One region of the Sodalis sp. RH22 genome, then DNA from elsewhere that is predicted to be linked to it. Evidence: predicted binding sites of a transcription regulator. Region 1 holds the regulator's gene; the other holds the start of a gene.

Region 1 (7,990 bases):
GGCAAGCGAAACCCGCACTGCGGCAACATAAGCCCCCCGCAAGCGCCAGCGAAATCCCAGCCAAAGCTGGCCGCTTTCCATTTAAATGCAGGCAAATGCAGGCGAAAAGGTTCGTCTATCTCTGTTACGGCGTGCTGTATACGCAGCAGCCCTAATGGGCGCGCTCTCCCTTGAACACGTCTGCTTTGAGATGAGTGTTGGCGGGCCTAGCGCGCCATGGGGCGCTCGGTCGGGCGGGAAAAGCACGCCCGATTCGACCCCATTGGCACGCTCTCCCTTGAACACGTCTGCTTTAAGTTCGGCGTTGGCGGGCCTAGCGCACCATGGGGCGCTCGGTCGGGAGGGAACACCACGCCCGATTCGACCCCATTGGCACGGTCTCCCTTGAACACGTCTGCTTTGAGATGAGTGTTGGCGGGCCTACCGCGCCATGGGGCCTCGGTCGGACGGGAACACCACGCCCGATTCGACCCCATTGGCACGCTCTCCCTTGAACACGTCTGTTTTGAGATGAGTGTTGGCGGGCCTACCGCGCCATGGGGCCTCGGTCGGGCGGGAACACCACGCCCGATTCGACCCCATCGGCACGGTCTCCCTTGAACACGTCTGTTTTGAGATGAGTGTTGGCGGGCCTACCGCGCCATGGGGCCTCGGTCGGGCGGGAACACCACGCCCGATTCGACTCCATCGGCACGCTCTCCCTTTAACACGTCTGCGTTGAGTTCAGCGTTAGCGGGCCTGCCGTGCCGCGAGGCGTGGTTATTATTCGTCGGGGAAATCGCGCATAAAGCGCTCAGCGTCGTTGACCATGGATTCGGTGCCGACAAAGAACGGCGAACGCTGGTGGAGCTGTTGCGGCACGATATCCAGGATGCGGTTTTTGCCGTCGCTGGCCTTGCCGCCGGCCTGTTCGGCCAGGAACGCGACCGGGTTGCATTCATACAGCAGGCGCAGTTTGCCCTGCGGATGCGTGGCGGTGCTGGGATAAAGGTAGATGCCGCCCTTGAGCAAATTGCGGTGGAAGTCGGATACCAGCGAGCCGATGTAGCGGGAAGTGTAGGGGCGGTGAGTGGCCTCGTCCATCTCCTGGCAGTATTTGATGTATTTTTTAACGCCGTTGGGGAACTTGATGTAGTTGCCTTCGTTAATGGAATACATATTGCCGGTGGCCGGGAAGCGTACGCTTTCGTGGGAGAGGCAAAATACGCCGATGGAAGGATCGTAGGTAAAAGCGTGGACCCCGCAGCCGGTGGTATAAACCAGCATGGTGGACGAGCCGTATACCACGTAACCCGCTGCGACCTGCTTGCTGCCGGGCTGGAGGAAATCCTCGAGCGTCACCGGCGTGCCCACCGGCGTGACCCGGCGGTAGATGGAAAATATCGTGCCTACCGAGACGTTGACATCGATATTGGATGAGCCGTCCAGCGGGTCCATCAGCACGACATATTTGCCGCTGGTGGAGCGCTCGCCGTCAAAAATAACGATTTCGTCTTCTTCTTCGGAAGCAATGCCCGCTACCTGTCCGCGCGCCTTCAGCGCCGCTTTTAATTTTTCATTGGCAAACAGGTCGAGTTTCATCTGCACTTCGCCCTGGATATTGGATACGCCGCTGGTGCCGAGGATATCCACCAAACCCGCTGTATTAATATCGCGGTGAATGATCTTCGCCCCTAATTTTATCGCGGAGAGTAACGCGGTAAGTTCACCGGTGGCATGTGGAAATTCGTGCTGTTTCTCTACGATAAATTCGCCTAACGTTTTCATATCACTTTCCCTGGATCCAAAGAATGACCATGTTGCTAAGGATGAAAAGCGGTACAATCGATTTTCACTGACCAATTTCACTGACCGATTTCACTGACCGAGTAACAGTCCGGTTAACCTGACAGAGCTAACACTCATCGATTTGCCGCTTACGTATGTAATGCAGTTTAGCTTAAACGAATGCGAGTACATCATCAAATCCGTTTATATCAGTCGGCCGCAGCGGTAGAATGAGCCGCAGTTCGTGTTAAAAAATGGAAAAATTATGCGCATACACATTCTCGGGATCTGCGGCACATTTATGGGTGGGCTGGCGATGCTGGCGCGCGCGTTGGGGCATGAAGTGACCGGGTCCGATGATAACGTCTATCCCCCGATGAGCACGCTGCTGCAGGATCAGGGCATTGTGCTGATCAAAGGTTACGATCCGGCGCAGCTGACGCCCGAGCCGGAACTGGTCATTATCGGTAATGCGATGAGCCGCGGCAATCCCTGTGTGGAAGCGGTACTGGAGCGGGGTATTCCTTACATGTCCGGCCCGCAGTGGCTGCACGATCGCGTGCTGCAGCAGCGTTGGGTGATAGCGGTGGCCGGCACCCATGGCAAAACCACCACCGCCGGCATGGTAACCTGGATCCTGGAGGAGTGCGGCTATCAGCCGGGGTTCGTGATAGGCGGCGTGCCGGGGAATTTTACCGTTTCCGCACGTTTAGGAGACGGCGCGTTTTTCGTGGTGGAAGCGGATGAATACGATTGTGCGTTTTTTGATAAGCGTTCCAAATTTGTCCATTATTGCCCGCGCACCCTGATTCTTAATAACCTTGAGTTCGATCATGCGGATATTTTTGACGATCTGAAAGCCATCCAAAAACAGTTCCACCATCTGGTCAGGCTGGTGCCCGGCAAAGGGAAAATCATCCTGCCCGATAACGACCCGCATCTGAAGCAGGTGATGGCGATGGGCTGCTGGAGCGAGCAGGAATATGTCGGTGAGGAAGGCAGCTGGCGGGCGAAAAAAAGCGCGGCGGACGCCAGCCGGTTCCAGGTCTTCCTGCAAGGCGAGCTGATGGGCGACGTGCAGTGGGATCTGGTGGGCGAGCACAATATGCATAATGGCCTGATGGCGATTGCCGCCGCCCGCCACGTGGGGGTGCAGCCGGCCGATGCCTGCCGGGCGTTGGGATCCTTTATCAATGCCCGCCGTCGTCTTGAGCTTAAAGGGACTGCCAACGGCGTGAAACTCTATGATGATTTCGCTCACCATCCCACTGCAATCCTGGCGACCCTAGCCGCGTTGCGCAGTAAAGTTGGCGGTACCGCGCGTATTCTGGCGGTGCTGGAACCGCGCTCCAACACCATGAAAATGGGCTTGAATAAAAATGAGCTGGCGCCTTCGCTGGGCCGCGCCGACGAGGTATTTTTATTCCAGCCCCAGCATATTCCCTGGCAGGTGAGCGAGGTGGCGGAGGCGTGCGTACAGCCGGCGCATTGGAGCGCCGATGTCGATACGCTGGTGGAAATGATTGTCAAGACGTCGCAACCGGGCGATTACATTCTGGTGATGAGCAACGGCGGCTTCGGCGGCATTCATGAAAAACTGCTGGCGCAGTTAAACCTGAAAGCCGGCCTGGCGGTGTAGGCGCCGTGCGCAAGCCAAAAAAAACCCCCGCAAGCGGGGGAAAAGGTTCGCCGGATAGGACGACGAGAGGGAATCGGCTGTCCGCGTCTTGGGTTATTACTGGACACAGGAATAACTGAGGGCGACGACGGCATAACCGCTTTGACTTCTGGAGTAAACTCTTTCTGCACTGCGTTATTGATTATTTTTTCAAGCCTTGACGAACCCGCCGGCTTTCAGCAATTCAGCCCAGGGCGCGGCGGCAAGTCGCTGCCGGTGCCCTCCATCCATGCGCTTATTTATACAACTCGGCCGTGGCGTGCCAGGTATCATTTTCACGGGCTTCCGTGATGTGGTATGCCGTTGCGCCTTTGGCTTGAGCAGCTTGATTCAGCGCCTGATGGATGTCGGAAGGCGCGCCCGCGATCCCGCCTACGCTTACGGTGCCGAACGAATGCAAGCCGCTGGCCTGATCCTGCGAGATTGATTCTGCGGCGAAGGCGCCGAAAGATAAGGCTGACATTACGGTCATCAGTGATACTGCGGTTTTAATTTTCATGTTTTATACCTCTACTATTCTTTTGACTGACGTTCTTCATGCTGTTCTTTATTGCTGACAACAGGATGAAAACGTGATGTTCATCACGAAACAAAGTATACACTAGTAACGGCAGGTATTAGTAGTTTGCTCATAATTTATTATGAAACTTTATTTTTGTACTTTCGCATGATATAAGAAAAAGCTATTAAAAGTGGTTGAATAATATACAATTCATGTTAAATAATTGTAATTTCAATCAGATAGCGGTTTTTAGCCAAACGTGCTGTCTGGCCGGCTTCCGGCGGTGGAAACCACCGCGGTGAAACCATAGAGAGAATATTAGCGGGGCTTAGGGCCACAAAGGCAGCATCATTTGTGGCGTGATTACGCTTTTGCAGCGGCATAAAAGCGATGAAAAGCACGAATGTTAGGCGCTGGCGTTATAACGCGCCCGATCGTCGGCTTAGAGTTCCTGTTCAAACAGAATAAGGATGGCTTCGTAAAGCTGCTTTACGCTAAAACCCTTGGCGGGGGTGGTAAAGATCGTATCGTCCCCGGCTATGGTGCCCAGGATGCCTTCGGATTTACCCAGGGAATCCAGCAGCCGCGCGATAAGCTGGGCGGCGCCGGGACTGGTATGGATAACGATAACCGCGTCGTTGTGATCGACATCCAGCACCAGGTTTTTCAGCGGACTGCTGGTGGTGGGCACGCCCAGCTCCGCCGGCAGGCAATAGACCATTTCCATCTTCGCGTTGCGGGTCCTTACCGCGCCGAATTTAGTCAGCATCCTTGATACCTTGGACTGGTTAATATTTTCAAATCCCTGTTCTTGCAATGCAAAAACGATTTCACCTTGGGAGCTGAATTTCTCTTCCTTAAGCAAGGCCTTAAAAGCTTTCACCAGTTCTTCTTGTTTAAAGTGGTTGCGCATATTTTCCCAAACCAGTAGCCAGTATTGTCCGACGAATTATGCATAAATTTGCATTTTTATGCAATAACAATGCGCAGCCACCGCCAGGATGGCCAAATTAAGTCGGCAAAACAATCAGCTTAGCAATATCTATTCAAACCGACCATGACCGGGCTCCCATATTTCATGGCCGTTAAAAGTAAAGAGAATGTTATTAATTTGATGTTGTTTTAACCATTGCTGTCGGTGTAGTGTGGACGCTAACCACGGGTATTGAACGGCGGCGACAGGCATTATCCGGTGAGGTCATCCGGCATGGGAATTCGGGCGGCTAATAGGGATAAAAAAGGGAAGTTAATGCGTCAATTCTCAAATTTGCGATCGCTGATTTGTTTTTACCCGTTTATGTCTCTATGATCATAACCAGATGATTTGACGGCATTTAATTTTTCCTATAATAATAAGGAGATTAGAATGAAAGTCGCAGTTCTCGGCGCAGCGGGTGGCATAGGCCAGGCCCTTGCCCTGTTGCTCAAAACCCAGCTCCCTCCAGGTTCAGAACTCTCTCTTTATGACATCGCCCCCGTAACGCCCGGCGTGGCGGTCGATCTCAGCCATATTCCCACCGCGGTCAAGATTAAGGGCTTTAGCGGCGAGGACGCAACCCCCGCCTTGGCAGGGGCGGACATCGTTCTTATTTCCGCCGGCGTGGCGCGTAAGCCCGGCATGGATCGCGCCGATCTGTTTAACGTCAATGCGGGCATTGTACGCAACCTGATCAACCAGGTGGCGAAAGCCTGTCCCACGGCGTTAATCGGCATTATCACCAATCCCGTCAATACCACCGTGGCGATTGCCGCTGAAGCGCTGAAGAAAGCCGGGGTGTATGACAAACGCAAGCTTTTCGGCGTCACTACCCTGGATATCATCCGTTCCAATACTTTTGTCGCCGAGCTGAAAGGCTTGCGGCCCGAGGACGTGGAAGTGCGTGTGATTGGCGGCCATTCCGGCGTCACTATCCTGCCTTTATTGTCACAGGTGAAAGGCGTGAGCTTCAGCGAGCAGGAAATCGCCGATCTCACCCGCCGTATCCAGAATGCCGGCACCGAGGTCGTGGAAGCGAAAGCCGGCGGCGGTTCGGCCACGTTATCAATGGGCCAGGCGGCGGCGCGGTTCGGCTTGTCGTTGGTGCGCGCCATGCAGGGTGAAGCCGGCGTGGTGGAATGCGCGTACGTTGAAGGGGACGGCGAATTTACCCGTTTCTTTGCCCAACCGCTGTTGTTGGGCAGACAAGGGCTGGAAGAACGTCAATCCATCGGTACCTTGAGCGCGTTCGAACAGCAGGCGCTGGAACAGATGAAGGATGTGCTGAAGAAAGATATCGAACTGGGCGAAAAATTCATTAATCAGTAGCCTGTACGCCGCGACCCGGAACCCTGGGCCGCGGCTGTTAGCGATCGCCATCGCACGTGCCGGCGGTGGGACGCGCCGGTCATCTGCCGGCCTCCGACCCTTTCCCCTTCATTTGGTCCCTTCTTCATCAGGTTAAACGTATTTTACCCCAGCTTATGTGGACATGTTTTTCATCATTTACCAGCATGTCTTATCGGCGATTTCTGCAATTAAAAACGCGTTTTACCTGCCGCTAGGTTAATTACCTTACTTAATTATTCTATTGATAAATAGTGTTTATTTTCAGTTTATGGGATAAAAACCAACCACGATCTCATTTTTACATCCGTTGTAGCGCTTACTGCTTTTTTTGTGTTGTAATTGACGTAACGGCAAGCCGTAATGGCTAAACTGCAAAAGCGAACCTATAACGGAACCGTGCCTGGGTAAGACCGCTGCGTTAAAAGGGTTTTACAGGTATTGCGGAATGGAGATAACGAGAGTTATTACCAGACAAGGAGGGAAACGATGGCACTAAAAAAGGAATGGATAGCCACGCATGAACTGATAGGCGTCGGTGGGTTGCCTAAAACGCGCCAAGGGCTGAACCGGCGGGCGCGCGAAGAAGGCTGGCATAAAAGGCGACGCGAAGGGGCACGCGGCAAGGCTGTGGAATATGCATGGCAAAGCCTGCCCGACACGGTAAAAAAAACGCTGTCGCTCCGTTCCGGTACTGCTGAATATAAGGTCTCGCAGCAGGAACCTTCTTCCACCTGGCTGGAAATTCACCGACAGCTCTCCTGCGCGGAACGCGACTTCGTGGTGTCGTTTATTTTAAGGGAGGGCGTTTTAAACCTGTTAAAACGCCTGGATTATCCCGATGAATCCCTGGCGGGACTCGATCGGGAGTAGGAGGGTAAGACCGGCGCGCCCGGGGGCGTATTGCGGCCTGGTTTACTGTCAGCGGGAGCGTATCAGGCTTTTTCTGTCAACCAACTGATTCGTCTTTGGATCAATGTAACGGCTGGGCCAGATTTCCAGTGGGTGTATGCCCAAGGCATTCCCTATAAGCCATTCGCCTTTCGGCCATGGGCGGGTCATGGCGTTCGCCAGGGTTGACGAACTCAAGCCTGCATCCCGAGAGACGGCCGCAAGCGTGGTGCCGCGTTTACGTAACGCTGCAATGATATCGGCGGAGTGCCAATCTTTTATCCTTTCACACATATTCAATCCCTTGCTGCTCACTGAGGGTAGGTAAATGCACTAATTAGCATAAGTAAGTAACCCGTAGTTGATTTCACTATGCCACCGGAAAATTTATAGCACATTTTTTCCTAAAGTTTTTCCACCATTTTCTCAATGATGTCAAATTTTGCTATGGACGTCCCTTTTTGGAATGCAATAGATATGAAAAAAGCCTGGTTTAAGACCTGTGAACTCATTGGTGTAGCCAAGCTTCCGGGTACCCGGCAAGGCATTACCGCGCGGGCACGGCGGGAAAACTGGATCCGCCGTCCGGTTGTGGGCGTGCAGGGAAAAGGCCTGGAATTCGCCATTGAGAGTTTACCAGCCGAAGTGCAACAAGAGCTCACCAGCCGGCAAATGCAGGAAACGCCCGTTGCCGAATACCAGATCAATCCCGCGCGCAAGGCGCCGGAAAAAGACCCTCTCGGGGCCTGGATGGCTATATATCAGCAATTTCAACCGGAGGAACGGGATGAGGTCATCAGCCTGGTGTTGCGCGAGGGGATTACGGGGT
Region 2 (7,990 bases), 2.0 Mb from region 1:
CTTGATGCCCGCCAGGATGGCGTGCGCCACCTGCTGCTGGAAATGCGTGGTGCGCAGGCGCCGCTCCTCTTCCACATTGCTGATAAACGCGGTCTCCACCAGGATGGAGGGAATATCGGGCGCCTTGAGCACCGCAAAACCTGCCTGATCCACGCTGCGTTTATGCAGGTGCGCGATTTTCCCCAGATGTTGCAACACCGCCTTGCCGAATTTCAGGCTGTCGTTGATGGTGGCGGTCTGCACCAAATCAAACAAGGTATGATCCAGATAGCGGTCGCCGCTTTTGCCTACCCCGCCGATATCGTCCGCGGCGTTCTGGGTTTGCGCCAGGAAACGCGCGGCGGCGCTGGTGGCCCCTTTGGTGGACAGCGCGAACACCGACGCGCCGCGTGCCGCGCGGTTGGTAAACGCGTCGGCATGAATAGAGACGAACAGATCCGCGCGCTGTTTGCGCGCTTTCGCCACCCTGACCTTCAGCGGAATAAAGACATCCTCATTGCGCGTCATATAGACTTTCATATTGGGCTCACGGTCAATCAAGGCGCGCAGGTGGCGGGCAATCTTGAGCACCACATCCTTTTCGCGGGTGCGGAACTTGCCGATGGCGCCAGGATCCTCACCGCCATGGCCGGGGTCGAGCATGATGACAACCGGCCGGTCGCGCCCGGCTTTGCCGGCGCGCGGCGCCTGGGATTCGGGCGGCAGGCTGCGCGCCAGATCGCCCTGATTGTAGTCCTCCAGCAGCGCCAGCAGCGGATCGTCTTGCAGCGCGGAACGGCTGCCGGCCCGGGGATAGAGATCCATGATGAGACGATGTTTGAACCCGGCCACCGGTGGCAGGGCCAGGAAGCGCGCCTGGACCGGCTGCTTCAGTTCGATCACCATCCTGGCGGTGCGATCGTCAAACTGGCCGGCCCGTATCCGGCTGATGTAGGGGTCCTCTTCCCTGACCAATTGACCGGCGCCCTTCAGCACCGAATTAAGCTGGGCATCCTGGATATCCACCACCAGCCGATCGGGATTGCCAAGGACAAACTGGCGATAGCGCAAGGGGGACTGGGATTCAAGCGTAATGCGGGTATAACTGGCTGCGGGCCAGATGCGCACGGCCACTACCAGCGGCGCCGCCATTCCGATGCGACTGAGCGTTAACAGCCAGGTGGCGGCGGTTGCCTGCAGCAGCCGCCTGCGCCCCTTATTATGATGTGAATCCGGCATATCGCCCCAGGATAAAAGCTAATATAATGAAAAAGCAGTCATTTTTTCGAATGGCAAAAACTTTAGCGAATCCGCCGGTATCTGTCATCCTTAAAAGGCTCTATGCTTAGTGCTTCGGGGTTTATTTTCGATTCTTTACAAACAAGAATGGGGAAAAATGCTGCTTGCCAATACCCTATTTATAGAATAAAAATACACAAAATCAGAATAATCATTCACAGAGGATTTGCCGTGAAGGAACGTAGTACTGAACTGGTCCAAGGCTTTCGTCACTCAGTTCCCTATATCAATGCCCATCGGGGCAAGACGTTTGTCGTCATGTTAGGCGGCGAAGCCATCGAACATGAAAACTTCGCCAACATCGTTAATGATATCGGCCTCCTTCACAGCCTGGGCATCCGCCTGGTGCTGGTCTACGGCGCACGGCCGCAAATCGACGCCAATCTGTCGGTGCACCACCTGGAACCTATTTACCACAAGCACACCCGCGTCACCGACGCGTCGACCCTTGAACTGGTCAAGCAGGCGGCCGGCCTGCTGCAGCTGGATATTACCGCGCGGCTGTCCATGAGCCTGAACAATACGCCGCTGCAGGGGGCGCATATTAATGTGGTCAGCGGCAATTTTATCATTGCCCAGCCGCTCGGGGTGGACGACGGGGTGGACTACTGCCACAGCGGCCGCATCCGCCGTATCGACGACGAGGCGATACATCGCCAGCTGGACAGCGGCGCTATCGTGCTGCTCGGCCCGGTGGCGGTGTCGGTAACCGGCGAGAGCTTTAACCTGACCTCGGAAGAAGTGGCCACCCAGCTGGCTATCAAACTGAAAGCGGAAAAGATTATCGGCTTTTGTTCTTCGCAAGGGGTGTGTGACGATAAGGGCGAGATAATATCCGAACTGTTTCCCAATGAGGCCCAGCTGCGTATCGACGCGCTGGAAAAAAAAGGCGATTACCATTCCGGCACGGTGCGCTTTTTGCGCGGTGCGGTGAAAGCCTGCCGCAGCGGCGTGCGCCGTTGCCATCTGATCAGCTATCAGGATGACGGCGCGCTGGTGCAGGAACTGTTCTCCCGCGAAGGCATCGGCACCCAGATCGTGATGGAAAGCGCGGAACAGGTGCGGCGCGCGACCATTAACGATATCGGCGGCATCCTGGAATTGATACGCCCGCTGGAGCAGCAGGGCATCCTGGTGCGCCGGTCCCGCGAACAGCTGGAAATGGAAATCGATAAATTCACCATTATCGAACGGGACAACCTGACCATTGCCTGCGCCGCCCTTTACCCCTTTCCGGAAGAACAGCTGGGGGAGATGGCCTGCGTGGCCGTGCATCCCGATTACCGCAGCTCGTCGCGCGGCGAAATGCTGTTGCAGCGTATTACGCAACAGGCGCGCCAGATGGGGCTGAAAAAGCTGTTTGTACTGACGACGCGCAGCATTCACTGGTTCCAGGAGCGCGGTTTTACCCCGGCGGAAGTGGAAGTGCTGCCGCAGCAGAAGCAGGCGCTGTATAACTACCATCGCCGTTCAAAAATCCTGGTGGCGGACCTCACCGGCCAGTAACCGGGCTGCGCCGGCGAGCATTCCCGGGACGCCCGCCGGCTACCGCGTGCGCCGGCAAGCCTGCCGGCGGCCTACCCCTTTAACAGCAATTCCCGCAGGCCGCTGCGCCGCTCGGTCGGCGTGGCGATGGCCTGGCTTATCACCTCGTCGTTGGCATAGACCGACAGCCGCTCGCGGGCGCGGGTAATGGCCGTATAGACCAGCTCGCGGGTTAGCACCGGCAGAAACTGGTTGGGCAGCACCAGCGCCGTATGGATAAACTCCGACCCCTGGGATTTATGCACCGTCATGGCAAAAGCGGTTTCATGATCGGGCAGACGGCTTAGCGGCACCGCCTTGATGGTGCCGTCAGGCAGCGGGAAGCAGACCCGCAGCGCCGACTGCGCATCCGGCAGCATAATACCGATATCGCCGTTATACAGTCCAAGGGACGGCGCATTGCGGGTGATCATCAGCGGCCGTCCCGCATACCCCCTGCCGGCGGCATCCGCCTGGCGCTTAATCAACCCCGCCTGGGCCAGCGCCTGTTCAATCCGCGCGTTAAGGCCGGCGACGCCGAAGGGCCCTTCGCGCAGCGCGCACAGCAGGCGGTAGCGGTCAAATGCCGCTAACACCGCGCCCGCCCCGGCGCCGTCCCGCACCAGCCGCAGGTAATCACGATAGCCCGCGACGCACCCGTCGAGCAGGCGCAGATAGTCTTCGCCGTCGCGTATCGGCGCGTAGGCCACGTCCTCATCACGCCCGGCTTTCAGCAACGCCAGCGCCCCCCGGCCATCGCCGTTGTTAACGGTATTGGCCAGACGGCCGATGCCGGATCCCGCGTCAAAGCGGTAGCTTTTACGCAGCAGGCACAGGCTGTCCCCCGTCTGGTGTCCCGCCACGGGCGTACCCGCCGGCACCTCGCAGCCGGTAAGCCGCCGCAGCTGCGCATTACGCCCGGGACTATAGCCGTTCTCCGCCAGAAAGCAGATGTCGCCCAGCACCGCCCCCGCTTCCACCGACGCCAGTTGGCAACGATCGCCTAAAAAAACCACCCGCGCCTGCGGCGGCAGCGCGGCGATCAGGCTGGCCATCATCGGCAGATCGACCATCGAGGCTTCGTCGACAATCAGGATATCCACATGCAGCGGATTATCCTGATGGTAACGCATGCGCTGGCTGTTGGGCTGCGCGCCCAGCAGCCGGTGCAGCGTCACGGCTTCCGCGGGGAACAGCCGCCGCTGCCGTTCGTCAAGGCCGAGCGCCGCCAGCGCCGCGCCAAGGGACTCGCTCAGGCGCGCCGCCGCTTTCCCGGTGGGCGCCGCTAGCTGGATACGCAGACGGGCATCGCCGCCCAGCACCACCATGGCGGCCAGCATTTTCGCCACCGTCGAGGTTTTACCGGTGCCCGGGCCGCCGGAAATCAGCGCCACCGGATGGGTGATAGCCACCGCCGCCGCCACTTTTTGCCAGTCCACCTCGTCGGCGCCGGCCGGGAAAAACCGGTCCAGCACCCGCCTGATAAGCGCTTCATCCCCAGCGGGCATGGGCCGGATGGCGTTAAAAAAATGCGCGACCCGCCGTTCATTTTGCCACATGCGCTGCAAATACAACCGGCCCTGATCTAATACCAGGGGGGTGGGCCTGGAACCGTCGCTGACCGCCGGCGACGCGTTCAGCAAACGCGGCCACTCGTCCGGCGAGGGCTTGCCGGCAAGGCGCCAGGCATGCTCGGCCAGTTGCGGATGCCGGCCGTTGAACAGGCCGCCGGGCTGCAATAGCGTCAACGGCAGGCAAACATGTCCGGCGCCGGCGTCGGCGCTCAGGCAGGCGCAAGCCAGCAGCAGCGCCGGCTCATCCGCGCTCGCCAGCATGCGGGCAAACTGGATATCCAGCGGCCGCCAAAGCCGCAGTAATTGCGCCTGCTCGATCACAACGTCCATTAAATCGCCTTATACTCGCTGGTGACCGCCGCGCCCTGGCTGAATAATGTATCCAGGCCGTCAATCAGGGCCGGTTCAGGGCGGCAGTAAAATATGCCGTTGCCGGGATTATCGGCCGCGACGCCGCGCAGGAACAGATAAAAGACTCCGCCAAAATGGCGGCGATAATCATAATCCGCCAGGCGATGGCGCAGGTAACGGTGCAACGCCAGGGTATAAAGCTGGTATTGCAGATCGTAGCGATGCTCGGCCATGGCCTGCGCCATCGCCTCGGGCGTATAGGCGGCATCGTCTTCGCCCAGCCAGTTGGATTTGTAGTCCAGCAGGTAATAACGGTCCTGCCAGCAAAAAACCAGGTCGATAAACCCCTTCAGCATTCCCCGCACCTGGGGAAAATCCAGCGGCGGGCAGCGCGCGGACAACGGATCGTAGCGTTTGCACAGCATATCCAGCGCGCCGGCGGTCACCGTGGCGTCGATCGGCAGGTAAAACTGCAGCTCCGCCTGTTTCCGCCCCGGCGCCAGCCGGGAGAGCGTAATGCCGGAGGCGCCGAGCGGCGCGTTTAATACCCGGTCCATCCACTGCCCGATAACCGGTCGCCAAATGTCGCTGATGCCGTTTTGCGCCAGTTGTCCGCTGAGCCAATCCTCATCAAGCGGCCGGGTAAAATCGAGCGATTCAAACAGGGCGTGCAGGAAGGTGCCGGGGGAGGCGCCGCGCGCAAAGGTATGGGGCGACAGCTCGGGTTCGGCGTCCTGACGGCGTTCGCCCACCGCGTCGACGTCCAGCCGGGGCAGCAGTTCCATCAGCCCCGGTCCGCCGCCGTGCTGTTGCAGGCCGGAATAACTGGTGACGCGCCAATTGTCCTGCGCGCGCGGCTGAAAGCGCCGGGCGGCGAGGCTATGCCGCGCCGTCACGGCCGGTTGCCAGGGGCGCCCCTGCGGCTGGGTAATCACGTCCAGGACGATATCCGCTGCGCACAGCTGCTCAAGCCGCGCCCGCAGGACGGCGCCGTCGCCGGGCTCGCCCTGCTGTATCAGGTAGCCCAACGCGCTTTGATGCACATCGGTATCGCCGTTTTTGGCACGGGAGCCGCGAAACAGCGGCGCGATACCGATGCAACATTGATAAATGGAACGGGTCAGCGCCACGTACAGCAGGCGCAGGTCTTCCGCCAACCGCTCTTCCTCCGCGAGCGCGAGGCTCTCCTCGGAGGCCGCCAGATCCAGCCAGGCCTGGAAATCACTGCGGTCATGGAACAAGGGGCGCTTTTGCAGACGAAAATCGGCGACAAACGGCAGGAATACCAGGGGAAATTCCAATCCCTTGGACTTATGCACCGTGGTGATCCGCACCAGATGGCGGTCGCTTTCCAGCCTCAGCTGCTGGTTATCGGCCTGGGTGTTGGGCTGTTCAATCTGCAACGCCAGCCAGCGCACCAGCGCGTGTTCGTTATCCAGCTGCGCCGAGGCTTCCTGCAGCAGTTCGGCCAGATGCAGCAGATCGGTCAGCCTGCGTTCGCCATTGACGCTGGCCAGCAGGTTCTCCGCTATCTGATGGGCGATCATCACCTGGCGCAGCATCGGCAGCACGCCGCGTTGCCGCCACAGCTGGCGATACCCGGCGAACTCATCCACCAGCGCGTCCCAGGCCTGGCCGTTGTGGTTGACGGCATCGATATCCTGGGCGTCAAGCCCCATCAGGCTGGTGGCCAGGGCGCAGCGCAGGGCGTTATCCTGGCCCGGGATCAGGATTGCCTGCAACAACCACAGCAGCTCGCGCGCCTCCGGCGTTTCATAAACGCTGTCACGATTGGACAGGTAAACCGCGGGGATCGACAATGCGCTTAACGCGTCGCGCACCAGGGAGGCTTCATTACGGTTACGCACCAGCACCGTCATGTCCGAGGCCTGCAGCGCCTCGCGTCCCTTGCGGCCGTTAAGCCAGGCGCGCCCGTCCCGTCCGGCGGTCAGCAGGTCGCTGATGGCGGCGGCGCACTGGCGCGCCATTAAATGTTGGTACTCACTTACACCGGTTCCGTCCCCCGCCAGCAGCCAGACCCGCAGCGCCGGCTGCGGCGCCTGGTCGACCATCAGCGACAGCGCGTCGTTTTCCGGGGCGGCGGCGACCGGCAAAAAGGGAATTTGCTGAAAAATAAAGGGGTTTGCGAGCGATTGGAACAGGCGGTTCACCGCGCCGATCATGGGCGGCGAGGAGCGCCAGTTGGTGCCGAGAGTATAGTGGGCGCTAACTTCGCTGCGGGCGCGCATATAGGTAAAAATATCCGCGCCGCGAAAAGCATAAATCGCCTGTTTGGGATCGCCAATCAATACCAGCCCGCAGGCCGGCTGCCCGTCATAGAGGCGGCGGAAAATGCGGTATTGCTGGGGGTCGGTATCCTGGAATTCGTCAATCATCGCCACCGGATAGCGCGCGCGCACCGACTGCGCCAGGGCGTCACCGCCCTCGCCCCGCAGCGCCTCGTCAAAACGGCTAAGCAGATCGTCAAAGCCCAGTTCACCGCGCCGGCGCTTTTCGAGTTGCAGCGCGAGGCGCATTTCATCCAGCGCCAGCACAAAAATCAGCTCGCGCAGCGTCAACGCCTCCTGGAAAAACCGGTCGATTTCGTCGAACAGGGCATGTTCGGGCGGGCTGCCCTTGATGGTTTTGGCGCGCAGTACCGATTGGCGGAAGCGTTCAAGCTCTTTTGGCACCGCATAATCATCGGTTGGCGCGGCGGCCCAGGCTGACATTTTATCCAGCCACACAGGCAGGTTTTTGCTGCTGTATGAGCGCTTATCGACGCCTGAGTCGCCCACCAGGGCCGGCAACAAACCGGCGGATTGGCGCCATGACCGCTTAAGGGCGTCGATGCGGGCGATAATGCGCTCATGCCGCGCCAGGATGGACTCGGTTTTATCCGGCGGATTGCGCACCACCGGCGCCTCGCCCTGCATATAAGGCAGCAATTCAGCCAACAGTTTTTCCGGACCGTCCCATTCCTGGTGTATGGCCTGGGCGATGGCGTAAGGCAGCGGGTAGCAATGGCGGCGCCAAAAGTCGGCGCAGACCTGGCGTCTGAGCGCCGATTCGTCTTCCACCAGGGTTTGCTGGAACAACATACCCGACTCAACGGTATTCTGGCCGAGCATGCGCTGGCAAAAGCCATGAATGGTATAAATCGCCGCTTCATCCATCTGCCGTTCGGCCGCCAGCAGTAAACGGGCGGCATGCTCCGTATCGGCGACCTGGGCCAGCAGTTCCTGAAACAGGTCGTCCTTGCC

What was found. Region 1 encodes ArgR, which controls arginine synthesis, uptake and breakdown. Its sites were predicted from a motif close to ANTGAATAAAAATACANT; they were not measured.
Region 2: a site for ArgR is predicted at 1,400-1,417, ahead of argA (amino-acid N-acetyltransferase). Genes of this name have one in related genera too.

The regions. Positions count from the first base shown of each region.
Region 1 covers NZ_CP178731.1:2,973,528-2,981,517, reverse strand. Annotated here, with positions in the region: gene fbp (class 1 fructose-bisphosphatase) at 763-1,767, opposite strand; gene mpl (UDP-N-acetylmuramate:L-alanyl-gamma-D-glutamyl-meso-diaminopimelate ligase) at 2,033-3,406, shown strand; gene yhcN (peroxide/acid stress response protein YhcN) at 3,681-3,944, opposite strand; gene argR (transcriptional regulator ArgR) at 4,390-4,860, opposite strand; gene mdh (malate dehydrogenase) at 5,314-6,252, shown strand; gene ACL2XN_RS13610 (DNA-binding protein) at 6,760-7,143, shown strand; gene ACL2XN_RS13605 (helix-turn-helix domain-containing protein) at 7,192-7,455, opposite strand; gene ACL2XN_RS13600 (DNA-binding protein) at 7,639-7,990, shown strand, end outside.
Region 2 covers NZ_CP178731.1:4,992,121-5,000,110, reverse strand. Annotated here, with positions in the region: gene amiC (N-acetylmuramoyl-L-alanine amidase AmiC) at 1-1,218, opposite strand, end outside; gene argA (amino-acid N-acetyltransferase) at 1,450-2,784, shown strand; gene recD (exodeoxyribonuclease V subunit alpha) at 2,856-4,706, opposite strand; gene recB (exodeoxyribonuclease V subunit beta) at 4,706-7,990, opposite strand, start outside.